DNA from 3 places in the Streptomyces sp. NPDC038200 genome. Region 3 is predicted to be linked to each of the others. Evidence: riboswitches for the same ligand, from Rfam matches in the RefSeq annotation. Region 3 holds a riboswitch; each other region holds the start of a gene.
What was found. A riboswitch is a leader RNA that binds a small molecule or an ion and turns the genes downstream of it on or off. The one in region 3 is predicted to bind cyclic di-AMP.
Positions count from the first base shown of each region.

Region 1: linked by a shared signal. The riboswitch ahead of ACZ7KF_RS25470 (NlpC/P60 family protein) and the one ahead of ACZ7KF_RS14465 (M23 family metallopeptidase) in region 3 are both predicted to bind cyclic di-AMP.
Region 2: linked by a shared signal. The riboswitch ahead of ACZ7KF_RS08185 (M23 family metallopeptidase) and the one ahead of ACZ7KF_RS14465 (M23 family metallopeptidase) in region 3 are both predicted to bind cyclic di-AMP.

Region 1 covers NZ_JBVJYH010000013.1:123,689-132,989, forward strand. The annotation lists gene ACZ7KF_RS25460 (M23 family metallopeptidase) at 1-1,312, shown strand, start outside; gene pcrA (DNA helicase PcrA) at 1,362-3,842, opposite strand; cyclic di-AMP (ydaO/yuaA leader) riboswitch at 4,105-4,270, shown strand; gene ACZ7KF_RS25470 (NlpC/P60 family protein) at 4,279-5,736, shown strand; gene ACZ7KF_RS25475 (hypothetical protein) at 5,756-6,109, opposite strand; gene ACZ7KF_RS25480 (C40 family peptidase) at 6,724-7,788, shown strand; gene ACZ7KF_RS25485 (LuxR C-terminal-related transcriptional regulator) at 7,834-8,577, opposite strand; gene ACZ7KF_RS25490 (ATP-binding protein) at 8,574-9,301, opposite strand, start outside.
Region 2 covers NZ_JBVJYH010000003.1:170,963-180,263, reverse strand. The annotation lists gene ACZ7KF_RS08220 (aspartate aminotransferase family protein) at 1-1,051, shown strand, start outside; gene ACZ7KF_RS08215 (hypothetical protein) at 1,075-1,365, opposite strand; gene ACZ7KF_RS08210 (helix-turn-helix domain-containing protein) at 1,515-2,138, shown strand; gene ACZ7KF_RS08205 (DUF6126 family protein) at 2,135-2,257, shown strand; gene ACZ7KF_RS08200 (hypothetical protein) at 2,288-3,088, shown strand; gene ACZ7KF_RS08195 (tyrosine-protein phosphatase) at 3,200-3,997, opposite strand; gene ACZ7KF_RS08190 (alpha-galactosidase) at 4,168-6,240, shown strand; cyclic di-AMP (ydaO/yuaA leader) riboswitch at 6,555-6,706, shown strand; gene ACZ7KF_RS08185 (M23 family metallopeptidase) at 6,712-7,644, shown strand; gene ACZ7KF_RS08180 (SGNH/GDSL hydrolase family protein) at 7,888-8,673, shown strand; gene ACZ7KF_RS08175 (TetR/AcrR family transcriptional regulator) at 8,817-9,301, opposite strand, start outside.
Region 3 covers NZ_JBVJYH010000006.1:19,224-28,524, reverse strand. The annotation lists gene ACZ7KF_RS14495 (NADPH-dependent FMN reductase) at 119-751, shown strand; gene ACZ7KF_RS14490 (DHA2 family efflux MFS transporter permease subunit) at 762-2,195, shown strand; gene ACZ7KF_RS14485 (GTP cyclohydrolase II) at 2,205-2,831, opposite strand; gene ACZ7KF_RS14480 (MarR family winged helix-turn-helix transcriptional regulator) at 2,928-3,461, opposite strand; gene ACZ7KF_RS14475 (dihydrofolate reductase family protein) at 3,545-4,678, shown strand; tRNA gene ACZ7KF_RS14470 (tRNA-Met) at 4,726-4,799, opposite strand; cyclic di-AMP (ydaO/yuaA leader) riboswitch at 5,110-5,276, shown strand; gene ACZ7KF_RS14465 (M23 family metallopeptidase) at 5,286-6,326, shown strand; gene ACZ7KF_RS14460 (aldo/keto reductase) at 6,406-7,350, shown strand; gene ACZ7KF_RS14455 (PrsW family intramembrane metalloprotease) at 7,434-8,738, opposite strand; gene trmB (tRNA (guanosine(46)-N7)-methyltransferase TrmB) at 8,781-9,301, opposite strand, start outside.

The DNA.
Region 1 (9,301 bases), on a different contig from region 3:
GTACGACGCCACGCAGTGGCAGACCGGCAGCACCGGCCAGACCCCGGCCTACGACCCGTACGCGGCCCAGCACCATGCGGCGTACGACTCCGGTGTCCACGACAGCACCGCCTGGTCCATCCCCGCGCAGGCCACCGGGAACGACGTCAGCGGCCAGTGGGACGCGGGCGCCTGGCTGCAGCCCGACCACGCCGGCGGCGCCGACCCCACCCAGCAGTGGGAGTGGGGCACCCAGACCTTCGACACCGGTGCGTACGACGCCACCCAGTGGAACTCCGCCGGGCAGCCCGTACCGGGAGAGGCCGAGCTGGCCGGCGAACCGTTCGACCAGCAGGCCACCGCGACGTTCGAGGCCGTCGGCGACCCGCAGCCCCACTTCGATCAGCCGGGCGACCCGCAGGCGGCCGCGGCCTTCGAGCAGGGGCCGTACGAGGACACCGCCTTCGACGAGCAGCCGTCCGGCGAGGGCGAGCCGGACTCCACCGGTGAACTGCCCGCCGTGACCGGCCTGCTGGACGACCAGGAGGAGATCACCCCGGCGCCCGCGACCCGCACGGGTTCGCGCAGCGCGGGCCGCTCCCGACGCCGTACGCCCGCCAAGCGCTCCGCGCTGTTCACCGTCGCCGTGCCCTCGGCCTGTGTGATGGGAGTCGCCGGGATCGCCGCCGCCTCGGTCGGCGCACTCACCGACGGCTCGAAGGACGACACCACCGCCACCGCCTCGGACGCCCATTCGGTCCAGCCGTCGGTCGCCAACAGCAAGCTGGACAGCCAGCTCAAGACGCTCTCCGCCGGCGCCGACGACTTCGCCGACCGCGCGAGCCGCACCCAGGAGCGGATCGACCTCAAGGCGCAGCAGGAGCTGGAGAAGAAGAAGGCTGCCGCGGAGGCCGCGCTCAAGGAGCGGCTGCGCCCCAAGTTCGCGCTGCCGGTCGGACAGCACGGGCTCAGCGCCTACTTCGGCCAGGCCGGCATCAACTGGATGTCGGTGCACACCGGTATCGACTTCCCGGTCTCCTACGGCACCACGGTGATGGCCGCCACCGACGGCACCGTCACCACCAAGTGGAACAGCGCCTACGGCAACATGCTGATCGTGACGGCGAAGGACGGCACGGAGACCTGGTACTGCCACCTCTCCAGCTACCGCGTCGCCTCCGGTTCGACCGTCAAGGCCGGCGAGCCGGTCGCCTATTCCGGCAACTCCGGCAACTCCACCGGCCCGCACCTGCACTTCGAGGTACGGCCGGCGGGCGGAGCGGCCATAGACCCACTGCCGTGGCTGCGCAGCCACGGACTGGACCCCACCTAGACCCCTGGGCCCCGCTCTTCAGCGGGGCCCTTTCGGCCCTTTCGGGCCGCTACAGCTTCTCCACCGGCGCGTACCGCAGCAGCAGCCGCTTCGGCTTGGCTTCGCCGAAGTCGATCGTCGCCTCCGCGTTCGCCCCCGTGCCCTTCACCGCGACGACCGTGCCGAGCCCGAACTGGTCGTGGGTGACCCGGTCCCCGACGGTCAGCGCGACCACCGGCTTCTCCGCCGTGCGCCGCGTGGCGAACCCGGACGCGCCCGAGGCCGAGGAGCGCGAGCGGGTCGAGGACAGCGAGGCCGCGATCCCCGACGCCGGCCCCGAGGACACCGGCGCCGCGGCTCCCGTCCGCTTCCACGCCACATGGGTGGGCGGGATCTCCTCCAGGAAACGGGAGGGCGGGTTGTACGAGGGCTGGCCCCAGGCGCTGCGCATCGCCGACCGCGTCAGGTACAGCCGCTCCCGCGCGCGCGTGATGCCGACGTACGCCAGGCGCCGCTCCTCCTCCAGCTCCTTGGTCTGGCCGAGGGCGCGCATGTGCGGGAAGACGCCGTCCTCCATGCCGGTCAGGAACACGACCGGGAACTCCAGGCCCTTCGCGGTGTGCAGCGTCATCAGCGTGATGACGCCGTCGCCGTCCTCGTCGTCCGGGATCTGGTCGGAGTCCGCGACCAGGGCGACCTTCTCCAGGAATTCGGCGAGCGTGCTCGGCTCGTCCTCCGCGCGCTCCTGCTCGAACTCCAGGGCCACGGCCGCGAGTTCCTGGAGGTTCTCGATCCGGGTCTCGTCCTGCGGGTCGGTGGAGGCCTGCAACTCGGCCAGGTAGCCGGTGCGTTCGAGGACCGCTTCGAGGACCGTGGCCGGTCCGGCGCCGGACTCCACGATCGTGCGCAGGTCCTCCATCAGCGTGTTGAACCGCTTGACCGCGTTGGTGGAGCGGGCGGCCATGCCGTACGCCTCGTCCACGCGCTTCAGGGCCTGCGGGAAGCTGATCTTCTCGCGCTGGGACAGGGCGTCGATCATCGCCTCCGCGCGCTCGCCGATGCCCCGCTTGGGCACGTTGAGGATGCGGCGCAGCGGCACCGAGTCCTCGGGGTTGGCGAGGACGCGCAGGTAGGCGAGGACGTCCCGGACCTCCTTGCGCTCGTAGAAGCGGACGCCGCCGACGACCTTGTAGGGCAGGCCGACGCGGATGAAGACCTCTTCGAAGACACGCGACTGGGCGTTGGTGCGGTAGAAGACGGCGACGTCTCCCGCGCGCGCGTCGCCCGCGTCGACCAGGCGGTCTATCTCGTCGGCGACGAACTGGGCCTCGTCGTGCTCGGTGTCGGCGACGTACCCGACGATTCCGGCGCCCTGGCCGGCGTTGGTCCACAGGTTCTTCGGACGGCGGGACTCGTTGCGCTCGATGACCGCGTTGGCGGCGGACAGGATGGTCTGCGTGGAGCGGTAGTTCTGCTCCAGCAGGATCGTCGTCGCGTTCGGGTAGTCCTCCTCGAACTGGAGGATGTTGCGGATCGTCGCGCCCCGGAAGGCGTAGATCGACTGGTCCGCGTCACCCACCACGCACAGCTCGGCGGGCGGGATGTCGTGCTCGCTCGGCGGGACGTCCTCGTCGTGCTCGGTGGTGCCCACCAGCTCGCGCACCAGGGCGTACTGGGCGTGGTTGGTGTCCTGGTACTCGTCCACCAGGACGTGCCGGAAACGGCGGCGGTAGTGCTCGGCGACGTCCGGGAAGGCGCGCAGCAGGTTGACCGTCGTCATGATCAGGTCGTCGAAGTCCAGCGCGTTCGCCTCGCGCAGCCGCGACTGGTACAGGGCGTACGCCTGCGCCAGGGTCTTCTCGAAGCCGTCGGCGGCCTGGGCGGCGAAGTCCTCCTCGTCGATCAGCTCGTTCTTCAGATTGCTGATCTTGGCGCTGAAGGACTTGGGCGGGAAGCGCTTGGGATCGAGGTCCAGGTCACGGCAGACCAGGGCCATCAGGCGCTTGCTGTCGGCGGCGTCGTAGATCGAGAACGACGACGTGAAGCCGAGCCTCTTGGACTCGCGGCGCAGGATCCGCACGCAGGCGCTGTGGAAGGTCATCACCCACATCGCGTTCGCGCGCGGGCCGACGAGCTGCTCCACGCGTTCCTTCATCTCGCCCGCGGCCTTGTTGGTGAAGGTGATCGCGAGGATCTGGCCCGGGTGGACGTCCCGCTCGCCGAGCAGGTGGGCGATGCGATGGGTCAGCACGCGGGTCTTCCCGGAGCCGGCGCCGGCGACGATGAGCAGCGGGGAGCCGGCGTGCACGACCGCGGCGCGCTGGTTCTCGTTCAGCCCGTCCAGGAGGGCCGCCGAGTCGAGCGCGGGACGCGGGGCGCCGTTGCGGTAGTACGCGTCCCGGTCCGGCGGCACGTCGAACTTCCCGCCGAACAGATCGTCCGGAATCGGCTCCGGAGCGTGATCGTCCTCGGGCGGCGGCGGGGGCTCCTCCTCGCGCCCGCGCGAGGGCTGGAGGTCCGCCAGGAAGCTGTCGTCAAAGAGGCTGCTCATCGCTCTACGAGTCTAGGGCGCCCCACCGACAACCGGTCGCCGTCCCCGGAACATGGCCCGCTTCCCGGCCAGTTGATCTTCGTGTCAACAACGCCCGTCAGCCGCTCACCCAACGGAAGCGCCTGGTCACGCGCACGTGAAACCTTGCCCAGGTCACGGAAATGTATCGGACAAACCGCGCACCAACCTTCACAGAAGACACACGAGTTGGCTAGTTTGCCGTCAGGCCGCACGACCCCTCTCCGGCGAACGTCGCCGGGCCATGCGGCCTCCGCCGAGTCCGGCGCACCCCGCACGGTGCCCGGAGCCGGGGACCCACCGTTCCTGGGGTGAATCGGCCGACTCCCGCCAGGGACGAGGCCGTAGGGCAACCCTTCCACCCGCCCGAACCCGACAGCTAACCCGGTAGGCGGCAGCACGGAAGGAGTCGCCACTCTTGGCGTCGCACCGCAAGCCGCGCCCCGGCGGGACCCAGGGGGCGGGCATCCGCACCCCCGCCCTCGCCACCGCCGCTCTCACCTCTGTGGCCGTGTTCTCCCAGACCGCCGAGGCCACGTCCGCGGCCGGTCACGGCAGGCCGAGTCTGGAGGAGGTCGAGCGGAAGATCGACGACCTGTACCGCCGGGCGGAGTCGGCGGCCGAGACATCCGTCACGTCCGGCACGGGCAGGGAGCGGGGCGAGAGGACCGAGCGGGCCGAATGGGTCCAGGAGGCCGAGCGGGCGCGGCAGGCCGAGCGGGCCGAGCGGGCGCAGCAGGCCGAACGGGCCGAGTCCGCGCGGCGCCGTGCGGACAGCCTCCAGCGGCTCCGCGACGAGGTCGCCCGGCGCGCCCAGGACCGCGGCCTGCCCACCCAGCGCGGCGCCCTCCCCGCCCAGCGGGGCGCCCTGTCCGCCCGGCAGGGGACGATCCCGGCACAGCGCGGCACCGGCAAGGCCGGGCTCGGCACCGCTGCGGCCCCGGACACCGCCCCCGGCGTTCCCGTACGGGGCACGGGCACCACGCCGTCCGTGCCGCCCACGTCGTCCGTGCCGTCCGCGCGGGATACGGCTCGCACGCGGGACACGGCTCTCACCTCGCCCGTGCAGGACCGAGGCATCCCTTCATACGTACCGGACGCGGGGATCGCTCAGCCCGTACGGGACACGGCGTTCGTTCAGCCGGTACGGGACACGGCGTTCGTTCAGCCGGTACGGGACACGGCGATCACCCGGCCGGTGACGGACCGGGGCACCGCTCAGCCCGTCCGGGACGCGCACATCGCCCCGCACCTTCGGGACACCGGGGCCGCTCCCCTCCAGGACACCGGGGTCACTCCCCTTCGGGACACCGGGGTCGCTCCGCGGGTTCGGGACGGGGGCGACGCACCGGCCGGGCCCGGTACCGCCGCCGCGGCGCCGGCGGACGGCTCGCAGGAGGCCACCGCGAGCGACCCGAAGGCGGCCAAGGCCAGAATCCAGCGGAAGATCGCCCACGCGCGTGTGCTGCTGGCGCAGCGGACCGCCCAGGGCGCCGGCACACCGTCCGGCACGTACGCGAGCAAGGCCAGGAAGGCGATCTCCTTCGCCCGTGCCCAGCTCGGCAAGCCGTGCCTGTCGGGCACCGCCGGTCCCGGCTCCTACGACTGCTCGGGCCTGGTCCAGGCCGCCTGGAAGTCCGCGGGCGTCACGCTTCCGCGCACCGCACGGGAACAGGCCGACGCCGGCACACCGGTCCCGCCGGACGAGGCCCGCCCCGGCGACCTCGTGTTCTTCCACGACGACGTCAGCCATGTCGGGCTCTGGACGGGCAACGGCATGGTGATCCACGCCCCCAGGCCGGGTGCGTACGTCCGCGAGGAGCCGGTCTCCGGCGTCGATGAGGCGGCCGTCCACAGCGTCGTACGGCCGGGCTGACCCCCGGCCTCGGCGGGGGTCAGGTCCAGAGGACGGCGATGAAGACGTTGGCCGTGGTCAGCAGGCCGACCAGGCCGAACACGCCCTTGTCGATCCGCTCCTCGTCGCGCTTCACGTAGACCAGGCCGAGGATCACGATCAGCAGCGCCAGCTTCACGCCGATCTTGACGGTGTTGACGTGGTGATCGTCGGCCTGGTTCAGACCGACCAGGGCCACACCGGTGACCAGCATGGTCACCGCGCCGTGCAGCATGCCCGGCACGAACCGGGCCGTGCCCCGGCCCATCGCCTTCATCTGGGTGAGGAAACCGCCGAGCAGCGCGGCGATACCGACGATGTGCAGGCCGACGAAGAGATGGATGAGTACGTCCATGGGGCCGGAGCCTAACCAGCACCCTCCTGCCCTCCCGCCACCGGCCCCACCCTCGGCCCCGCCCCGCCGACACCACGCCGCCTACGACCCGACGAGCCGACGACCCGGAGGCGCGACCACGCGGTGGTGCGGCGGCACTGTGACACTGCCGCAAGCCCCAGTGCGCAGTGCCGCACCGCGGCACCGCGGCACCGCGGCACCGCGGTCAGTGGAGCCGAGCGTCCGTGACGCCGAGCAACGGCCGCCGTTCACCGCCTGGCGGATCTCGCATATATGCGTCCCATAGCACCCCACGACTCACGCCGGTCCCGCTTCCCGCGCTTCGGTCACCACGCTGCGTGAAGGCGACGACTCCGGCCTGGCGATGCGATCACATACGGTCACATCTCGATCCGTCGGGACCAGTTCCGTACACCGCGTTACCCGCTCGTCATCATCCGGCCTAGCGTCCTCCCCCAGGTGACCGGCTCCCCACCGCCGCCCCGACCAGGGGCGGCCGTCGGCCACCAGCGCCGAGAAAGGCCCGGCGGCGGCCCGTCCCCCTGTGCGGGCCGCCGCCGGGCGTACTGACCGCTCGGTCGTACGAGTCGTACGGAAGGGACGTGACGGTCCAGGTGGCAGCCCACCGCAAGCCCCCACAACGCCCGCTCAGCGGCCATACGGCCCGGACGGCCGCCACCCTCGCCCTGGCGGGCGCGGCCACCGCGGCCGGCTTCGACGGGACGGGGCACGCCGAGCCACAGCTGACTCCGGCGCAGGTGAAGGCCAAGGTGGACGCGTTGTACCGAGAGGCCGAGGCCGCCACCGAGAAGTACGACGGGGCGAAGGAAGAGGCGGACGCCGCCGGGCGGCGGCTGAGCACACTCCAGGACGAGACCGCCCGCAGGCAGGAGAAGCTCAACTCGGCCCGGGACGCCCTGGGGACGATCGCGGCGGCGCAGTACCGGGACGGCGGCATCGACCCGGCCTGGCAACTGGCCCTCTCCAGCGATCCCGACCGGTACCTGGCCGGCGCCGCCCTGGCGGAGCGGGCCGGTGACCGGCAGGCCGCCGCGGTGTCGGGAGTTCGCCGGCAACTGCGCGAGATCGAGCGGCTGCGCGGTGCCGCCCGGATCGAGCTGACATCGCTGCGGTCACGGCAGACCGAGCTGAAACGGCAGAAGAAGACCGTCACCGGCAAGCTCGACGAGGCCAGGAGGCTGTTGTCGTCGCTGACCCCCCGGCAGCGCACCGAGGTCACCGGTGCCGACGGCACGGGCGGACGCGCCTCCCGGTCGGCCGCGGACCCGCGCGAGCCTCTGGCCTCCGCCGCCACGGCCCCCGCTCCCACCGCGCGCGCCGCGGCGGCCGTCTCCTACGCCTACGGCAAGCTCGGCAGCCCGTATGTGTGGGGTGCCACCGGCCCGAACGCCTTCGACTGCTCGGGCCTGGCCCAGGCCGCCTACCGCTCCGCCGGCATCTCCCTGCCCCGCACCACCTACGCCCAGATCAACGCGGGCCGACGGGTCTCCCGATCCGAACTCCAGCCGGGCGATCTGGTGTTCTTCTACTCCGGGATCAGTCACGTCGGCATCTACGTGGGCAACGGCCAGATGATCCACGCCCCGAACCCCTCGGCACCGGTCCGCCTGGCCCCGATCGACGAGATGCCGTTCGCCGGGGCGACCCGGGTGGCGTGAGGGGCCGAGGAGCGGGAGGCGCGGACGGCCGGCCCCGCGGCGGGGTCAGACGAGCCGGCGCGCGGTGGCCCAGCGGGTCAGCTCGTGCCGGTTGGACAACTGGAGCTTGCGCAGCACCGCCGAGACATGGGACTCGACCGTCTTCACCGAGATGAACAACTGCTTGGCGATCTCCTTGTAGGCGTAGCCACGGGCGATCAGGCGCAGCACCTCGCGCTCCCGCTGGGTGAGGCGGTCCAGGTCCTCGTCCACCGGCGGGGCATCGGTGGAGGCGAAGGCGTCCAGGACGAACCCGGCCAGCCGGGGCGAGAAGACCGCGTCGCCCTCCTGGACCCGGAAGATCGAGTCGACCAGGTCGGCGCCCGTGATGGTCTTGGTGACATAGCCACGGGCACCGCCGCGGATCACCCCGATCACGTCCTCCGCCGCGTCGGACACGGACAGCGCGAGGAAGCGGACGGGCTGCTCGGCGTCCGCCGTCAACGCGGCGCACCGGCGGAGCACTTCGACACCGCCGCCGCCCGGCAGGTGGACGTCGAGGAGGACCACCTCGGGCCGGGTGGCGGTGATGACCGAGACCGCCTGGTCGACGTCCGCGGCCTCGCCGACCACCTCGACCCCGGTCTCGGCGGTCTGGCCGATCTCGGCCTGGACGCCGGTGCGGAACATCCGGTGGTCGTCCACGAGCACCACCCGTACGTGCCGTCCGTCCGCGCCGCCGTCGGCCGCCCCGGACCCGGCCGCCCCGGCCGCTCCCGCCGTGCCGTTCGCCTCGGTCGCGTCGCTCATGACGTCTTCTCCGCCCTCTCCATCTCCAGCTCGACCTCGGTGCCGCCGTCCGGCACCGACCGCAGCCGGGCCGTACCGCCGTTGCGTTCCATGCGGCCGATGATCGATTCTCTAACGCCCATGCGGTCGGCGGGTATCGCGTCGAGGTCGAAGCCGGGACCGCGGTCCCGCACGGACACGAAGACCGTCCTGCCCTCGACTTCGGCGTAGACCTGCACGGCACCGCCGTCGCCACCGTACTTGGCGGCGTTCACCATCGCCTCGCGCGCGGCCTGCATCTGCGCGGCGGTCCTCTCGTCGAGCGGGCAGTCGCCCACGATCACGACTTCGATCGGCACACCGTGCTTGTCCTCCACCTCGGCCGCGTTGCGGCGGACCGCCTCCGCGACCGTGTCCGGCTCGTCGGCCTCGTCCTTGCCGGTGCCCTCCGGCTTGTACAGCCACGTGCGCAGGTCGCGTTCCTGGGCGCGGGCGAGGCGGCGCACCTCGCCCGCGTTGTCGGCGTTGCGCTGGATCAGGGTGAGGGTGTGCAGCACGGAGTCGTGGACGTGGGCGGCGACCTCGGCGCGCTCCTGGGCGCGGATGCGCATCAGCCGCTCCTCCGACAGGTCCTGGGTCATGCGGACCAGGTAGGGGCCGGCGAGCAGGGTGATGCCGACGAGGACGGCGAGCGCGGCCTGCAGGACCGCGCCGAGGTGGGCGGCGGAGCCCTGCATCACGAAGA
Region 2 (9,301 bases), on a different contig from region 3:
GAGCCCGCACCTGGACCGGGTGTTCTTCGGCAACAGCGGTACCGAAGCGGTCGAGACGGCCCTGAAATTCGCCCGGTACGCCACCGGCAGGCCGCGTGTCCTCTACTGCGACCACGCCTTCCACGGTCTGACCACGGGCTCCCTCTCGGTCAACGGGGAGAGCGGATTCCGTGACGGTTTCGCCCCGCTGCTGCCCGACACCGCCGTGCCCCTCGGCGATCTGGACGCCCTGGCCCGGGAGCTGAAGAAGGGCGACGTGGCCGCGCTGATCGTGGAGCCGATCCAGGGCAAGGGCGTGCACGAGGCCCCGCCCGGTCATCTACGTGCCGCGCAGGAGCTGCTGCACCGGCACAAGGCGCTGCTCATCGCCGACGAGGTGCAGACCGGCCTCGGCCGCACCGGCGACTTCTACGCCTACCAGCACGAGGACGGTGTCGAACCGGACCTGGTGTGCGTGGCCAAGGCCCTCTCCGGCGGCTATGTGCCCGTCGGCGCCACCCTCGGCAAGGAGTGGATCTTCAAGAAGGTCTACTCGTCCATGGACCGCGTCCTGGTGCACTCGGCGAGCTTCGGGTCCAACGCCCAGGCGATGGCGTGCGGCCTCGCCGTGCTGTCGGTCATGGAGAACGAGCAGATCGTCGCCGGCGTGCGCAGGACGGGCGAGCTGCTGAAGTCCCGGCTCACCGCGCTGATCGACAAGTACGAGCTGCTCGCCGACGTCCGCGGCCGGGGCCTGATGATCGGCATCGAGTTCGGCAAGCCGTCCTCACTGAAGCTGCGCAGCCGTTGGACCATGCTCCAGGCGGCGCGCAAGGGCCTGTTCGCCCAGATGGTCGTCGTACCGCTGCTGCAGAAGCACCGGATCCTCACCCAGGTCTCCGGCGACCACCTGGAAGTGATCAAGCTCATCCCGCCGCTGGTCCTGGACGAGGCCGATGTGGACCGGTTCGTGGACGCCTTCACCGCGGTGATGGACGACGCGCACAGCGGCGGCGGCCTGATGTGGGACTTCGGCAAGACCCTGATCAAGCAGGCGGTGGCCAACCGCTGAACGCGGGCCCTGAAGGAGCAGGCTCAGAGGGAGAAGGCGAGGACCAGGACGAAGGGGTAGGTCAGCCCGATCGTGCCCAGGACGGCTCCCGTCACGGCGGTCCACAGCCGGCCCACGCCACGGCGGGCGTGGTGGACGCCCATCAGCCCGAAGGTGACGGCGAGCCCTCCGGCGATGAGCATCACGGGCAGCAGGCCGAGCGTGAGCGTCGGCCACACGCCCGCCGCGGCCACGATGCCCAGGACGAGTGCGGTGGGACCGAGGGCGACGGCGGGTGTGTCGTCGGCTCGGCCGGGTGTCAGTGCGGCAGGCATGAGATCCCCCTATTTTTGAACGTGTTCAAACGTCGGGTCCGATCGTAGCAGGGGAGCGGCGGCCCCGGGCTTCCGTGCGGGAGGTGTCGGGGTTTTGCCTGAGAGGCAAGAAAATTGCCGCTGAGGCAAAAGTGGGGCTCAATGGAGGCATGAACGCCTCAGACGCCGAGCCGCCCACGGCTCCGGACGAGGGCCTGCCGGCCGTCGCGCCGCAGCTGCGCGCCCTGCGCCGGCGCGCCGGCCTCACGCTGGAGGCCGCGGCCCGTGCCGCCGGCCTCTCGCCGGCCCACCTCTCCCGCCTGGAGACCGGGCACCGCCAGCCGTCGCTGCCGATGCTGCTCGCGCTCGCCCGTGTCTACGGTACGACCGTCTCCGAGCTGCTGGGCGAGGCGGTGCCCGAACGGGATGCCATCGTGCGGTCCGCCGACATGGAGCCGACCCGGGCGGGCGGGTGGACGTACTTCCAGGCCGGGGCGTCCGGCCGGGGCATGCAGGCGCTGCGCGTGCGGGCGCCGTACGGCTCGCAGGGCGACATCGTGCGCGTGCACCCCGGCGAGGAGTGGCTCTACGTCCTCAAGGGGCGCCTCAGACTGCGGCTGGGCGACGCCGTGCACCTGCTCGCTCCCGGCGACAGCGCGCACTTCGACTCGCTCACCCCGCACCGCCTCGCCGCCGAGGACCAGGACGGCGTGGAGCTGCTGTTCGTCCACACCCTGCTGCAGAGTCCCACGGCCACGATGTGCCTGGGCCCGCTGACCGGAGAGCTGCCATGAGCAACTTCGAAGACAAGTTCCCCCGTTCCCTGTGGATCCGGCTGATCATCTACATCGCGCTCGGGCACGTCCTGGCCGCGTTCCTCTACCTGCTGTTCGCGGTGGGCGCCAAGGGCTGACCCGGCCGGGCGCCGTGACATCATGCGCGGATGCCCGAGAAGTCCGACCTGATCGCCGCCCGCTGGCCCCTCGCCGCGCCCTCCACGGCCGACTGGCTGCGTGAACTGGCCGGAGACGGCACCACCGGGTTCATGCCCCCGCCGCTGCCGGACGCGGTCTGGGTGCTCAACGCCATGTACGAGCACGAGCGGGTCGCCGCCGAGGTCACGTACGACGAGTACCACCGGGCCGGGGTGGCGGACGGCACCGCCGAACGGCACGTCGTCGGGAACCTCGACCTCACCGAGGCGGGGGTCACCACGGGAGGCGGCCTGGGGCGGGCCGAACACCCCGGGCCCGGCTGGCGGCGGCTGCGCTGGGCGGAACTCGCCGAACGGACCGGCGACGCGGTGGTCCCCGAGGGACTCCTGCCCTGCTTCCGGTGCTTCCCCTCGGTGAAGAAGGGCGGCAGCTGGCCGCTGCGGATCGCGCCGCCGACCGAGGGCAGCCTGGACCGCGAGACCTGGAACCGGCTGGTGGACCTCCTCGCCGAGCACAGTCCGGCGGGCCCGGACACCCCTTGCCTGGCCTACTACAACCCGCTGATGCTCCTCGACTTCGACCTCGAGAACACCCATGTGCGGACCGGCCGGCTCGGCGACGCGAAGATCCTCTACGACAATCCCGAGGTCGAGTTCAGCCCGTCCAACCTGTGGGCGGAGGACCGCTCCTGGCTCCTGGGCACCGACTACGACCTGTGGGCCACCAAGGTGGCCGGCCCCGCCCCGCTCGTCGAGGCCCTGCTCCGGGACCCGGAGATCGAGGCGGTCCGCCTGCCCTGGGCCCACTGACCCGCCCGGTTACCGGTGCCGGTCGGCTCCGCCGTGCGCCGCGGCCGGCCGGGACGGCCCCGAAGGCCGCGGGCGGCCCCGCACGGCGATGGGCTCCGGCGGCTCGCGGGGTCAGTCCAGCAGCCGTTCGCGCAGCCGCTCGCGGGACTCGGGGGAGAGGCCGAGGCCCTGGGCCAGGTAGGTCTCGACGCCGCCCCAGGTCTCCTCGATGCTCGAGAAGGCGGCCTCCAGGTACTCCGCGCGCGCGTCGAAGAGCGGGTCGAGCAGCTCCATCACCTCGGGGGTGTACGCGGTCTCCGCGCTGCCGCTGCGCCGGATCCGGTAGCGGCGGTGCTTGGCCTTGGACTCCAGATAGTCGGCGACGATCGCCTCGCGCTCGACGCCCACGGCGAGGAGGGTGACGGCTATCGAGATTCCCGCCCGGTCCTTGCCCGCCGCGCAGTGCATGAGCGCCGGGACGCTGTCGTCGGCGAGCGCGTGCAGCACGCGGGAGTGCTCGGCGGTGCGCTCCTTGACGATCGTCCGGTAGGAGGCGATCATCCGGGCCGCCCCCTTGCCGTCGTCGAGGATCGCGCGCAACTGGTCGAGGTCGCCGTCGCGGACCAGCCGCCAGAACTCGGCGCCGTCCGCCGGGTCGCTCAGCGGCAGGTTCACGTTCCGCACGCCGGGCAGCTCGACGTCGGGGCCCTCCAGCCTCTGGTCGGACACGTTGCGGAAGTCGAAGATCGTGTGCAGGCCCAGGGAGGAGAGGAAGGCCGCGTCCTGCTCGGTCGCGTGCGCGAGATGACCGCTGCGGAACAGCACTCCGTGGCGCACCCGCCGCCCGTCCACTGTGGGCAGTCCGCCCACGTCACGGAAATTGCGGACACCGGCCAGCTCCGGCTCGGTCGACGGGACCTGCTGCGTCACGGGGGCTCCTCCCGGTCGGTCCCGCCGGCGCGGCTCGTCGACGGGCGCTCCGTCGACCTTACGGCATCGATTTCCTCGGGCAATGAGTTGTCCACAGGCATTGTCAGCAGGTCCGCGGCCCTTGATGATGTTGGCACTTGAGCGGATCTGTTGGCACCTGTGAGGTCTCGATGGTGGACATCGCCGAAGACGGTCGTACCTGGCTCCTGTCGGGCCCCGGCAGCAGTTATGCCCTCCATCTCACCGCCGCGGACGAGCTGCTCCATCTGCACTGGGGACCGCGGATCGCGCTCGCCGACGCCGAGGCGCTCGCGGCCGGGCCGCTGCCCGGCTACTGGCCCTTCGAGTCCCCGCTCGACGGCCGCGAGGAGTACCCCGTCGAGGGCGGACCGCGCTTCGTCCGCCCCGCCCTGTCCGTCCGCACCGACCAGCGGCGCGGCACCGAGTGGCGCTTCGTGTCGTACCGGACGGAGGACGACGAGCTGCGGCTGCGCTTCGACGACGACGGCGTGGGGATCACGCTGCACTACCGGATGCGCGGCGACGTCGTCGAGCGCCGGGTGACCGTCGACAACGGCGGCGACACGCGGGTGGAGCTGCTGCGGGCCGACGCGGCCACCTGGACCCTGCCCGACCGCGAGGGCTGGCGGCTGTCCCAGCTGCACGGCCGCTGGGCCGCGGAGTCCCGGCTCACCACCGCCCCTCTCACCTACGGCGAGAAGATCATCGGCAGCCGCCGCGGTCACACCGGCCACCAGCACCTGCCCTGGGTCGCGCTCGACACGGATGCCACCGAGGAGCACGGCGAGGTCTACGGCTGCGCGCTCGGCTGGTCCGGCTCCTGGCGTATCGCGGTCGCGCAGCTCCCGGACGCGCGCGTGCAGATCACGGGCGGCGCCGGCTACGACGACTCGGGCCTGCTGCTCCTCGCCCCGGGGGAGTCGTACACCACCCCCGTCTTCGCGGGCCTGTGGAGCGACGGCGGCTTCGGCGGCGCGAGCCGCACCTGGCACGCCTACCAGCGCGCCCATGTCGTCCCGGACGCCGAGCGCGACCGGCCGGTGCTCTTCAACTCCTGGGAGGCGACGAACTTCGACATCTCCGAGGAGCAGCAGGCCGCCCTGGCCCGCCGGGCCGCCGAGATCGGGGTCGAGCTGTTCGTGGTGGACGACGGCTGGTTCGGCGCCCGCACCAGCGACCGTGCCGGCCTCGGCGACTGGACGCCCAACCCCGACCGCTTCCCGCACGGCCTGAAGCCCCTCGCCGACCGGGTGCACGGCCTGGGCATGCAGTTCGGCATCTGGGTCGAGCCCGAGATGGTCAACCCGGACAGCGACCTGTACCGCGCCCACCCCGACTGGGTGCAGTACCAGCCGGGGCGGAGGCGTACGGAGCTGCGCAACCAGCTGGTGCTCAACCTCGCCCGCGAGGACGTCCAGGAGTACCTGTGGGAGCGGCTCGACGCCCTGCTCTCCGGCGCCCCCGTCGACTACGTCAAATGGGACTTCAACCGCTGCTTCACCGACGCGGGCTGGCCGGGGGAGCCGTACCCGCAGCGCCTGTGGGTGGACCACGTCCGCGCCCTCTACGCCCTGCTGGACCGGCTGCGGGCCGCCCACCCCCGGGTGGCCTTCGAATCCTGCTCGGGCGGCGGCGGGCGGATCGACCTCGGCGTGCTCAGCCGCACCGACCAGGTGTGGACCTCCGACAACACCGATCCGCTCGACCGGCTGGCCATCCAGCACGGCTTCACCCAGATCCACCCCGCCCGGGTGATGGCCGCCTGGGTCACCGACAGCCCCAACACCCAGCTCAACGGCCGGGTCAGCTCGCTGCGCTTCCGGTTCGTCAGCGCCATGGCGGGCGTGCTGGGAGTCGGCGGCGACCTGACGGAGTGGACTGCCGAGGAGCTGGCCGAGGCCCGGCGGTGGGTGGAGCTGTACAAGGAGATCCGGCCGGTCGTGCAGCACGGCGAGCTGTACCGGCTGCGGCCCCCGGAAGGTGGTCTGAGCGCCGTCCAGTACGTCCGGGGAGAGGAGACGGTCGTCCTGGCCTGGCTCCAGGCGCAGAGCCACGGCGAGCCGGTACCGGCGGTGCGGCTGCGCGGACTCGACCCGACAGCGTCGTACGCATGCCACGAAACGGGCGAAGTGCATCGAGGCGCGGTGCTGCTGCACCACGGGCTGCGCACGCGGCTCAAGGGTGACCTGGACGCGACGGTTCTTCGCCTACGCCGTCTCTAGGTATTCTGTCCAGTTTGGTCAACTTCGTTGCGACTCGCCACGGAATGCGGGGCCTTGGTGGGCGGGCTGGTGAGGAGCGTCATATCCGTGACGGTGCGTCGCACGTCATGTCCACGTAATACCGGTGCGGAGCAGGCGAATCGAGGGGATGGTGGGCCTTGAAGGCACGCTAGGTGACCGTGTGTTCCCGTATTCGATCACCCGAAACGCGCATCACGGGAACCCGCTGCTTGTTTCCGTGCGTCCTGCTCGCTTACGTTCGCCACCATTCCGGACGGAACGCCGAATCCTGCCGCCGCCCGGAGTCCCCACACACGTGACCCGCGCCGGCAGGAGCGGGGGACCCACCAGGTACGACTGCCTGTCCGGTCTCCGCGACAGGCAAGGGGGTGCAGCCGTGCCGCGCACGGCCGGGCAACTCCAGCCCGAACCCGACAGCTGACCTCGCAGGCGCCGGAGAGGAATTGCGCCATGCCCGCCAAGGGTAAGCACCGACGCCCCAAGACCCCGCGTTTTTCCCGCTCCATGGCAGTCGCCGGCACCGGTGGCGCCGCCCTCGCCCTCCCGCTCCTCGGGGCCACCGGAGCGCACGCCGCCACCCCCGCGCAGTCCGTACCCGGAAAGGCCGTGCGCTCCCTTCCGGAGACGGTCGAGAAGAGCGCCGCGCGTGCGGACGCCGGCGCTCGCACCTACACCGTGCGCAGCGGCGACTGCCTCTCGAAGATCGCCGACGAGCAGCACGTCGGCGGCGGCTGGCAGCGGCTCTACGAGGACAACCGGCGGACCGTCGGTGCCGACCCGTCGCTCATCCACCCGGGCCTGAAGCTCACCCTCGGCGGGCAGGCCGCGCCGACCCGCGCCGAGACCCCCGCCCCCCGGCACGCCCCCGCGGCCACGGCGTCCCCCCGGCCGGCCGCCGCCCAGCCCTCGCGGGCCGCCGGGTCCGCCCCGGCCTCCCGGCCGTCCGGGTCCGGCAACGCGCAGACCGCCACCGCCGGTTACACCCTCCCGGTGACCGGTGCCACCCTCGGCACCGGCTACCACGTGGCCGGCAGCATGTGGTCCAGCGGCCACCACACCGGCGTCGACTTCGTCGTGCCGGCCGGCACCCCCCTGAAGGCCGTCGCCGCGGGCACGGTCGTCTCCGCCGGCTGGGGCGGCGCGTACGGCAACCAGGTCGTCATCAAGCTGAACGACGGCTACTACGCCCAGTACGCCCACCTGTCGCAGCTGTCCGTCTCGGCCGGCCAGAGCGTGACCGCGGGCCGGCAGATCGGCCTGTCGGGCGCCACCGGCAATGTGACCGGCCCGCACCTGCACTTCGAGATCCGCACCACGCCGGATTACGGCTCGGACCTGGACCCGGTCGCCTACCTCCGCTCCCACGGCGTCGCGGTCGGCTGACGCCCGGCCCGGCGGCACCCCCCCGCCTGACGCGCTGCCGAAGGCCGGACCCCGTCCCGGGGTCCGGCCTTCGGTGTGTCCGCGTGCAACAGCCTGGAGAGTGACCGTATTCCTGCATTGGCAAATTCTTTAAGAGTGTCTCATCTCACCGTTCGTCAACCCCCGCTTACGGTCGCGTAGGTCACATCCGAAGGTGAATCATGGTCCGACGTGGCAGACGATTCGAAGAATGACAACAGATCAGTGATCGGGTCGTACGTGGCGGTGGGGGACAGCTTCACCGAGGGCGTCGGCGATCCAGGACCCGACGGGGCGTTCGTGGGCTGGGCCGACCGGTTCGCGGTGCTGCTCGCCGACCGGTGCCCCGAGGGCGACTTCGAGTACACCAACCTCGCGGTGCGCGGGAAGCTGCTGGACCAGATCGTGGCCGACCAGCTCCCGCGGGCCGTCGACCTGGCTCCCGACCTCGTCTCCTTCTGTGCGGGCGGCAACGACATCATCCGCCCGGGCACCGACCCGGACGAGGTGGCCGAGCGCTTCGAAAGCGCCCTGACCCGGCTGACCGAGGCCGTCGGCACCGTGCTCGTGACGACCGGCTTCGACACCCGTGGCGTCCCCGTGCTCAAGCATCTGCGCGGCAAGATCGCCACCTACAACGGGCACGTCCGTGCCATCGCGGACCGGTACGGATGCCCCGTGCTCGACCTGTGGTCCCTGAAGTCCGTGCAGGACCGCAGGGCCTGGGACAGCGACCGGCTGCACCTCTCGCCCGAGGGGCACACGCGCGTAGCCCTGCGCGCCGGTCAGGCCCTCGGTCTGGACGTCCCCGCCGACCCGGAGCAGCCGTGGCCGCCGCTGCCGCCCCGGGGCACCCTGGAGGTCCGCCGCGACGACGTCCAGTGGGCGCGCGAATTCCTCGTCCCCTGGATCGGGCGCCGACTGCGCGGCGAATCCTCCGGCGACCATGTGACGGCGAAGGGCACGCTCTCCCCGAACGACATCAAGATGCGCATCGCCTCGGTGGCCTGACACGGCCCGCCGCACCCCGGACCCCGGACCCGCACAGGGCGGCCCGGGGAGCGGGGTGTGCGTGTGGCGGTCCGGGCACGGGGGCGTGTCCGGACGCCGCCCGCATGGGCATGTGGTCGTGGTCAGGGGCGGGCGGGGCGTGCTCACCGCTCTCGTTCGGTCAACGCCTTCCGGTCCAGGCCGAGTTCCCGGGCGAGGGCGTCGTCCACCCATTCCTGCGCCCGGGACCGCGCCACCCCGCCCGGGTACGAGGTCAGCTGCACCGCGAGGCCGTCCATCAGCGCGGTCAGCCGCAGCGCCGCGCCGGTCGGGTCCGCGCACGCGAACTCCCCGGCCGACACGCCCTCGGCGATGACCTCCGTGATCGCCGCCTTCCACTGCTTGTCCAGATCGCGGGTGACCTCCCGCAGGGCCGGCTCGCGCAGGGCCACGGCCCAGCCCTCGATCCACAGCCGCCAGCCCTTGGCCTGCCCGGTCGGCGCGTACCAGCGCACCGCGGACCGGAGCCGCCGCAACGCGGTGGTCCGCCGGCCCAGCAGCTTGCGCAGGTGCGCGAGGTCGTCCCGGGCCGCGTACGTGAAGGCGGCGGCCACCAGCTTCTCCTTCGTGGAGAAGTGGTACAGCACCA
Region 3 (9,301 bases):
CCACTCTAACCGAAGTACAACGCGCGTTGTAAAAACTACAACGCACGTTGTACTTTGCTGACGGGGGCGATCGCCGGAAGCGGTCGCCCGTCATCCGACCGCTCAGAGGGGGACACCCATGTCCGTTACCGATTCCGCCGCCGGTGCCCGTGCCGCCGAGGACCGTCCGCTCCGCGTCGCCGTGATCGTCGGCAGCGTGCGCGAGGGACGCCGGGGGCCGGCCGTCACCGACTGGTTCCTCACCACCGCCGCGGAAGCCGACCCGAGCCTCGAACTCGACGTCGTCGATCTCGCCGAGGTGGACCTGCCGCTGGTGCTGCCCGGCTGGGGCGGCACGCCGAGCCCCGAGGCCACCGCCGCGCTGCGGGACGTCTCGCCGCGGCTCGCCGCCGCCGACGCGTTCGTGATCGTCACGCCCGAGTACAACCACAGCTTCCCGGCCGTCCTGAAGAACCTCATCGACTGGCACCTGCGCGAATGGCAGGCCAAGCCGGTCGGTTTCGTCTCGTACGGCGGTCTCGGCGGCGGGCTGCGCGCGGTCGAGCAGCTCCGGCAGGTCTTCGCCGAGCTGCACGCCGTGACCGTGCGCGACTCGGTCAGCCTGCACGGTCCCTGGTCCGGCCTCGGCGAGGACGGCGTCCCGCGCGACGCCGACGTGTGCGCCGGCGCCGCCAAGGGCATGCTCGGCCAGCTCACCTGGTGGGGCCGGGCGCTGCGCACCGCGCGTGCCGAGCGTCCCTACGCGGGCTGAGGGGCGGGCGGTGACCACCCTGCGGCCGCCCGGCACCGCACGGCCGGCTCCCCCGGCCGGCGGTACGGCCCCGGCCGCCCCGGCCGCCCTGTACCGCGTCGTCACCGTCGTGGTCCTCGGCACCACCATGGCCGTGCTCGACATGACGATCGTCAACGTCGCGCTGCGGCACCTCGCGCACTCCTTCGAGGCACCGCTGGAGACCATCCAGTGGACCGCGACCGCCTACACCCTCGCCCTCGCCGCGGTCATCCCGGCCGCCGCCTGGGCGATGGGCCGGATCGGTGCCAAGCGCACCTACCTGCTCGCGCTCGTCCTGTTCACCCTGGGCTCCCTGCTCGCCGCCTGCGCCTGGGACGCGGGCAGCCTGATCGCGTTCCGCGCGGTGCAGGGGCTGGGCGGCGGTCTGTTGCAGCCGGTCGGCATGGCGATGGGCATGCGGGTCGCCGACCGGGCCCGGCTCGGCCGGGCGATGGCCCTGCTGGGGCTGCCCATCCTGGTCGGCCCGGTCGCCGGCCCGGTGCTCGGCGGCTGGCTGGTCGACGCCGCCTCCTGGCACTGGATCTTCCTGATCAACCTGCCCGTCGGCGCCGTCGCCCTGCTCCTCGCGGCCCGCCTGCTGCCCGAGGACGCCCCGGACGCCCGTGGCCCGGCCCGGCCCCGGCTGGACGTCCCCGGCCTGCTGACGCTCTCGCCCGGCCTGGCCCTGCTGCTGTACGGCCTCTCGCGCGGCGGCGAACGCGGGGACTTCACGGGCCCCGGCGTGCTGCTGCCGACGCTCGCCGGTGCCGTGCTGGTGGCGGTCTTCGTGCGGCGGGCGCTCACCGTCCGGGCGCCCCTGCTGGACCTGCGGCTGCTGCGCGACCGTACCTTCGCCGCCGGCATCGGCACGCTCGCCCCGTTCACCTGCGGCTACTTCGGATCGATGCTGCTCGGGCCGCTGTTCTGGCAGCAGGAGCGGGGTCTGAGCGCGACGGCGGCCGGACTGCTCGGGGCGCCGGTCGGCCTCGTGGTCGGTACGACGATGCAGATCGCGGCCCGGCGGATCGACAAGGCGGTCCCGCGGCGGCTGGTCGCGGCGGGCTGTGCGGTGGGCGCCCTCGGGATGGCGCTGCTGTCCTGGCAGACCGGTACGGCGGGCGTTCCGGCCTGGCGGATCGTCGGCGCCGGCATGGTGATGGGCGTCGGCGCCGGGATGACGCTGATGCCGACGATGACCACCGCGACCCGCGGCCTGTCCGCGGACCGGCTGGCCGCGGCGAGCACCGCGCTGAGCATCAACGCCCAGCTCGCCGCGTCCGTCGGCACGGCCCTGCTGTCGGTGGTGCTGGGTGCGGCGGGCCCGGGCCCGGCCGGTTTCCGGCTGACCTACGCCGTGGCGGCGACGCTGCTCGCCCTGGCGGTCCTGCCGGCACTCCGCCTCCCGGCCCTGGGCCGGGACTGAATCCCCCGGCTAGCCCGCCGTCAGCTCGGCCAGCGGGAGCGTGTGCTGGGTCTGGAGCACCTTGGCCCGCAGGTAGCGGACGTTGTGGTCCGTGGTGAAGACGCCCGTCGGCACCCGGTCCCGCACGGTGACGCCCAGCGAGCGCAACTGGGCGGCCTTGTCGGGGTTGTTGGAGAGCAGGTCCAGTTCCGTGACGCCGAGGGCGGCGAGCATCTGCGCGGCGGCCGTGTAGTCGCGGGCGTCCTCCGGGAGGCCCAGGGCGGCGTTCGCCTCGTAGGTGTCGAGCCCCTCGTCCTGGAGGGCGTAGGCGTCGAGCTTGTTGTAGAGGCCGATGCCCCGCCCCTCCTGGCGCAGGTAGAGCAGGACGCCGCCGCGGTCGGCGATGCGCTCGACCGCCTCGCGCAGCTGCGGGCCGCAGTCGCAGCGGGCCGACCCGAAGACGTCGCCGGTCAGGCACTCGGAGTGCAGGCGCACCAGCGGGACCGGCCCGGGCTCGCCGAGGACGACGGCGAGGTGCTCCCGGCCGTCGGTGAGGCCGTGGAAGGTGACGAGTTCCGCGTCGGCGCCGTAGCCGTCGGCGAAACGCAGCGGTACCCGGACGCGGACGCGCGGGGTGGCGGCGGGGAAGTCGGGCATGCGGGGTCTCCGGGTTCGGTGCCGAGTCATGTGCTTCATATTTGAAGCACATGCAGGCCCGTGACCCTATCCCATGCTTCAAAGTTGAATCAACTGTCAGTCGGGTGTCGAGCCCTGGCAGGGCGTCGACCGCCGGCGCCACGGCACGTCCTCCGTCGCGGCACCCGCGCCCTCGTCGTCCCCCTGGAGCCCGCGCGCGATCCCGGTGCAGATCTCCTCCAGCTGCCGGACCTGCTCCGGGGTGATCCGGTCGAAGAGCAGGGCGCGCACGGTCTCGACGTGCCCGGGTGCCGTACGCTCCAGTACGGCCGTCCCCTCGTCCGTCAGCACCGCCAGCGAGCTGCGCCTGTCCCGGCGGCAGTTCTCCCGGCGCACCAGGCCGTCCCGCTCCAGCCGGGTCACCGCGTACGTCAGCCGGCTGCGCGTGATCTTCAGGGTCTCGGCGAGATCGGTCATGCGCAGCCGCCGGTCGGGGGCGTCGGAGAGGTTCGCCAGCACCGAGTAGAACAGGTGTGGCATGCCGCCCTCCTGCTGGAGCTGCCGGTCGATCGCGTCCTCCAGGAGGCGGGAGGCGGCGATGTAGGCGCGCCAGGCGCGCTGCTCCTCGGGGGTGAGCCAGCGGGTCGTCATGCCGCCAGTGTAAGTTTGTTTCAAACTTGAACCAAGTTGTGCCGTCCGTTCCCCCACCCCCGCCTCCGGAAGAAAGGGCGCCGATGCCCCTGCCGTACGTGCTGCTGTCCGCCGCCGTCTCCCTCGACGGCTACCTGGACGACACCGGCCCCGATCGGCTCCTGCTGTCCAGCCCGGCCGACTTCGACCGGGTCGACGAGGTACGGGCCTCCGCCGACGCCATCCTCGTCGGGGCCGGCACGATCCGCGCCGACAACCCCCGCCTGCTGGTCAACTCCGCCGAGCGGCGTGCGGTCCGCGCCGCGGCGGGCAGGCCGGAGTACCCGCTGAAGGTCACCGTCACCGGCTCCGGCGACCTCGACCCCGCGGCCAACTTCTGGCACACCGGCGGCGAGAAGCTCGTCTACACGACCGACCGGGGTGCCGAACGCGCCGGCCGCCTCCTCGGGCGCACCGCCGACGTCGTCCCGCTCGGCCCCGCCCTGGACTGGCGCACCCTGCTGGAGCATCTGCACGACGTGCGCGGCGTCGAACGCCTGATGGTGGAGGGCGGCGGCACGGTGCACACCCAGCTCCTGCGACAGGGCCTCGCCGACGAACTCCAGCTGGTCCTCGCCCCGATTCTCGTCGGTGACCCCGCCGCCCCGCGCCTGTTCGGACCGGGCGGCTACCAGGGCGGACGCCTGCGCCTGCGCGACACCCGCCGGATCGAGGACGTCGTCCTCATGCGGTACGAGCCCACCGCTCCCGGCACCGGCCCGCTCCCCACCGCCGCCGACCGCCACTGGCTGCGTACGGCCTGTGCGCTCGCCGAGCTGTGCCCGCCCTCGGAGACGGCCTTCAGCGTGGGCGCGGTCGTGGTCGCCGCCGACGGCACGGAGCTGGCCCGGGGCCACTCGCGCGAGGGCGCCGACCCGGTGGTCCACGCCGAGGAGGCCGCCCTGGCGAAGATCGACCCCGCCGATGCGCGGCTGCCCGGCGCCACGGTCTACAGCAGCCTGGAGCCCTGCGCCCGCCGCGCCTCCCGGCCCGCGCCCTGTGCCGAGCTGATCCTGCGGGCCGGGGTGCGCCGGGTGGTGACCGCCTGGCGAGAGCCCGACACGTTCGTCACCGCGGCCGACGGCACGGGTGTCCTGACCGCCGCGGGTGCCCGGGTCGTCGTACTCCCCGAGCTGGAGGCGCTCGCCAAGGCGCCGAACGGCCATCTGCTCGGCTGAAAACACTCAGGGCCGGAATCCGATGGATTCCGGCCCTGAGTCTTCAGTAGCGGGGACAGGATTTGAACCTGCGACCTCTGGGTTATGAGCCCAGCGAGCTACCGAGCTGCTCCACCCCGCGTCGTTGTGTCTCTACTGTACGCCATCCGCGGGGTCATCTGCACATCGGTTCCCACGGGCCCCGGTCGACGTCACCGAAAGTGACCGTACGGGCGCCGAGTGCAGCGCGGCCGTGTCACCATCAAAACCCTCAGTGACTGCTGAACCCTGCCGAAGCCCGGCCGACTCGCCCGCTTTGGCGGAGTGCCGGACCATAAGTCCGCCGTCGAAATCGTTAATGATCAAGCCGGACGGGCTTGGAAAGTGACTGGCAGGTCTATTAACGTTCGATAACGCAGCGCGGTCGTCCCAGCCGTCACCCGAGACGGCTCCGTGCGCACGCGCCGAATCCCGCAAGGGAACCGGGGAACCACCACCCTGGGGTGAATCACGCGGATGTCGTCGTGAACTCGTGTAGTCCACGACCGGTATACGCGCGTAGGAGACCTTCCTGCTCCGAACCCGTCAGCTAACCCGGTAGGCGGAGGAAGGAAAGGAGCGCGCCCGCGTGGCGTCCAACCGGCCTGTCCCCGAAGCCCCGTTCATACCGGCACAGCGCGAGACCGAGACCTTCGGCTACGGCGCCTATCGCGCCGAAGAGGGCCCGTGGGAGGAGTGGAACCCGACCGAGGACTCCGTCGCCCCGGTCCGAGGCCGGCACCGGGTCGCCAAGCAGCGCGGCGGCTTCGCGCGCAGCTCCACCGTCCTCGGCGTCGGCGTCATGGCGGCCGTCGGCGCGGGCGGCATGGCCAGCGCCAACACCGGCAAGCCGCCGGTCTCCATCTCCCTGCCGGACCTGCCCTCCGTCGGCTCCCTCTTCGAGGACGGCTCGGCCGACGCCCAGCCGGCCGAAGCCGCCGCGACCACCACGCTCAGCAGCGTCGGCGTGAGCGCCGTCGACGACGAGGACCAGGGCGACGCGGGCGAGGCCCTGCGCAACCGGATCATGGCCCAGGCCGAGCAGCAGCAGGGCCAGGCCGAGAGCAAGGCCACCGCCGCCGCGCTCGCCGCCGCCGAGAAGCAGAGTGCCGCCGCCGCCGCGAAGGCCGAGAAGGAGGCCGCCGCCAAGGCCGCCGAGGCCAAGGAGAAGGCGGAGGCCGACGCCAAGAAGGCGGCCGAGGAGAAGCGCCGGGCCGAACTGGCCAAGCAGTACACGCTGCCCACCTCCTCGTACACGATCACCTCGACGTTCGGCCAGGCCGGCTCGATGTGGTCCTCCGGCTATCACACCGGTCTCGACTTCGCCGCTCCCACCGGCACCCTGATCAAGGCCGTCCACAGCGGCACGATCACCGAGGCGGGCTGGGCCGGCTCCTACGGTTACCGCACGATCCTCACCCTGGACGACGGTACCGAGCTGTGGTTCTGCCACCAGTCCTCGATCAGCGTCTCCGTCGGCCAGAAGGTCGGCACCGGCGACGTCATCGGCCGTGTCGGCGCCACCGGCAACGTCACCGGCCCGCACCTGCACCTGGAGATCCACCCCGGCGGCCAGCCCACCGGTATCGACCCGATGGCGTGGCTGCACGGCAAGGGCCTCAACCCCTGATCCACCCGAAGGGCTGTTTGGCGGGAACTCGGCGCCGGCGGCGGGATGCGATCACCCACCGCCGGCGTTGACATAACGTATGACGTCACTTCGCAAACTCGGCTCTTCCGATCTCGAGGTCTTTCCGCTCTCGCTGGGCGGCAACGTCTTCGGCTGGACCGCCGACGAACAGACCTCCTTCGCCGTCCTCGACGCCTACACGGCGGCCGGCGGCAACTTCATCGACACCGCCGACGCCTACTCCGCCTGGGTCGAGGGCAACAAGGGCGGCGAGTCCGAGACGATCATCGGCAAGTGGGTCAAGGCGCGCGGCAACCGCGCCGATGTCGTGATCGCCACCAAGGTCAGCCAGCACCCCGACTTCCAGGGCCTGTCCGCCGCCACCATCAAGGCCGCCGCCGACGCCTCCCTGCGTCGCCTGGACACCGACTACATCGACCTCTACTACACCCACTTCGACCAGCCCGAGGTGCCGGTCGAGGAGATCATCGGCGCGCTGGACGAGCTGGTGAAGGCCGGCAAGGTCCGGCACATCGCCGCCTCCAACATCACCGCCGAGCGCCTGAAGGCATCCCTCGACTTCTCCGACCGCGAGGGCCTCGCCCGCTACGTCGCCCTCCAGCCGCACTACAACCTGGTGTCCCGCGACACCTACGAGGGCCCGCTCCAGGACCTCGCCGCCCGCGAGGGCCTGTCCGCCGTCCCGTACTTCTCCCTGGCCTCGGGCTTCCTCACCGGCAAGTACCGGCCCGGTACGACCGTCGACAGCGCCCGCGCGGGCGGAGCCCAGAAGTACGCGGACTCCGAGCGCGGCCAGAAGGTCCTCGCGGCCCTGGACGAGATCGCCGCCGCCCACGAGGCCCCGGTCGCCACGGTCGCCCTGGCCTGGCTGGCCGCCCAGCCGACGATCACGGCCCCGATCGCCTCGGCGCGGACGGTGGACCAGCTCCCGGCGCTGCTCGGTCTGGCGGACCTGAGGCTGACGGAGGCCGAACTCGGCAGGCTCACCGAAGCATCGGCCTGACCGCTCCCGCCGGGGCGTGATCCGGCGGCGGCCGGCGGTGACGGCGTGATCCGGCGGTGCCGAACCCGCGGCACCCCGTACGGCTAGGTCCGATACGGGTTGTACGCGGGGTACGGCATCGCCGGATACCCGTACCCCTGGGGCACCGGACCCGCGTACACCGGCCGGACCGGCGCGGCCGCCCGCGCCGCGTACTCCATGGCCGGGCGGGCCAGCTCGCGGCGCCGCCACAGCTCGTCCAGCAGCTCCCGCTCCCGTACGACGAAGCCGGCACCGGCCTTCCCCGTGCGCCCCCGGTGCCGCAGGAACGCCAGCGAGGTGGCGTACGCCTCGTACCGCGCCACCTCCCGCGCCGCCTGGCGCCCGTGGTGGTGCCGGGCGTAGTCCCGGGCCATCCGGCGCGCCCGCATCGACCCGAGGGCGAACGGCTCGGCCGGCCCCAGCCAGCCGGCCAGCACATACACCGGCAGTTCCTCCCGCACCGTGCGCAGCTCCCGCTGCCGGGTCCAGATCGCGAGCCAGGTCAGCACCGCGAACGCGGGCACCATGAAGGCGGCGTAGACGGCGAAGAAGCCGTACTGGCCGAAGGTGGAGGAGCCGTTCCAGAAGGCGTGCATGCTCATCGCGAGCAGCAGCCCGCCCACCGGCAGCAGGACCCGGCGCACGTGCTGCCGCTCGGCGGACAGCGCGGCGACACCGAATCCGATGCCGGTCAGGACGGTGAACAGGGGGTGCGCGAACGGGGACATCACGATGCGCACGAAGAAGGTGGCGGCGGTCACGGAGGCGATGCCGCGGTCGCCGGTGAGCTGGTCGGTACCGAAGGCCGTACCGAGGTAGAGGATGTTCTCGGTGAACGCGAAGCCGGTCGCGGTGATCCCCGCTATCACCACGCCGTCCACGATCCCGGTGAAGTCACGTCTGCGGAAGAGGAACACCAGCAGCACGGCGGCGGCCTTGGCGGACTCCTCCACGATCGGCGCTATCACCGTGGCGCCGAGGGTGTCGGCACCGGCCGGATCCGCGGTCGAGGTGGCGATCCACCGGGTCGCGAAACTGTTGGCCACGATGGCTATCAGCGCCGCCGCACAGGCCCCCCAGGCGAAGGCGAAGATCAGGTTCCGCCAGGGTCCCGGCTCCACCCGGTCCAGCCACCGGAAGGCGGCTATCAGCCAGGGCACGGGCAGCACGGCCAGTCCGAGCCCGACGAGGAAGCCCTCCGTGCCGGTCTGCCGCCGCACCAGCGCGAGGATGACCAGGCCGGACAGCGCCAGCAGCGTGGTCAGTGCCCCGTACCGCACCCACCTGCGCTGCCACCAGCGCGGGTGGCGGAGCTCGCCGGCGCCGGGGATCGGTGGGTACGTCGGAAACGGAGGACTGGTGGCCACGGCATCGACCCTAACGGTGACGCGACGAGGGGCTGGAGCGGATTATCGGTCCTGGCTGTGCGGTACGCGGCGGAACAGCAGATCGTTCACCACATGTCCCTTGTCCAGTCCCTGACCCTCGAAACGGGTCAGCGGCCGGAACTGGGGGCGCGGCGCGAAACCGCCGTCCGCCTGGGTGTTCTCGAAGGCGGGATGGGCGGTGAGCACGTCCAGCATCTGCTCGGCGTACGGCTCCCAGTCGGTCGCGCAGTGCACGATCGCGCCGGGCCGCAGCCGGGTCGCGGCGAGCGTCAGGAACTCGGGCTGGATGAGCCGCCGCTTGTGATGCCGCTTCTTGGGCCAGGGGTCGGGGAAGTAGACGCGCAGCCCGTCCAGCGAGTCCGGGCGGAGCATCTCGCGGAGCAGGATGATCGCGTCGCCGTTGCCCACGCGGACGTTGGACAGGCCGTTCCGGTCGGCGAGACCCAGCAGGTTGCCCTGGCCGGGGGTGTGCACGTCGACGGCCAGGATGTTGGTGTCCGGGTCGCCCGCGGCCATCTGCGCGGTGGCCTCGCCCATCCCGA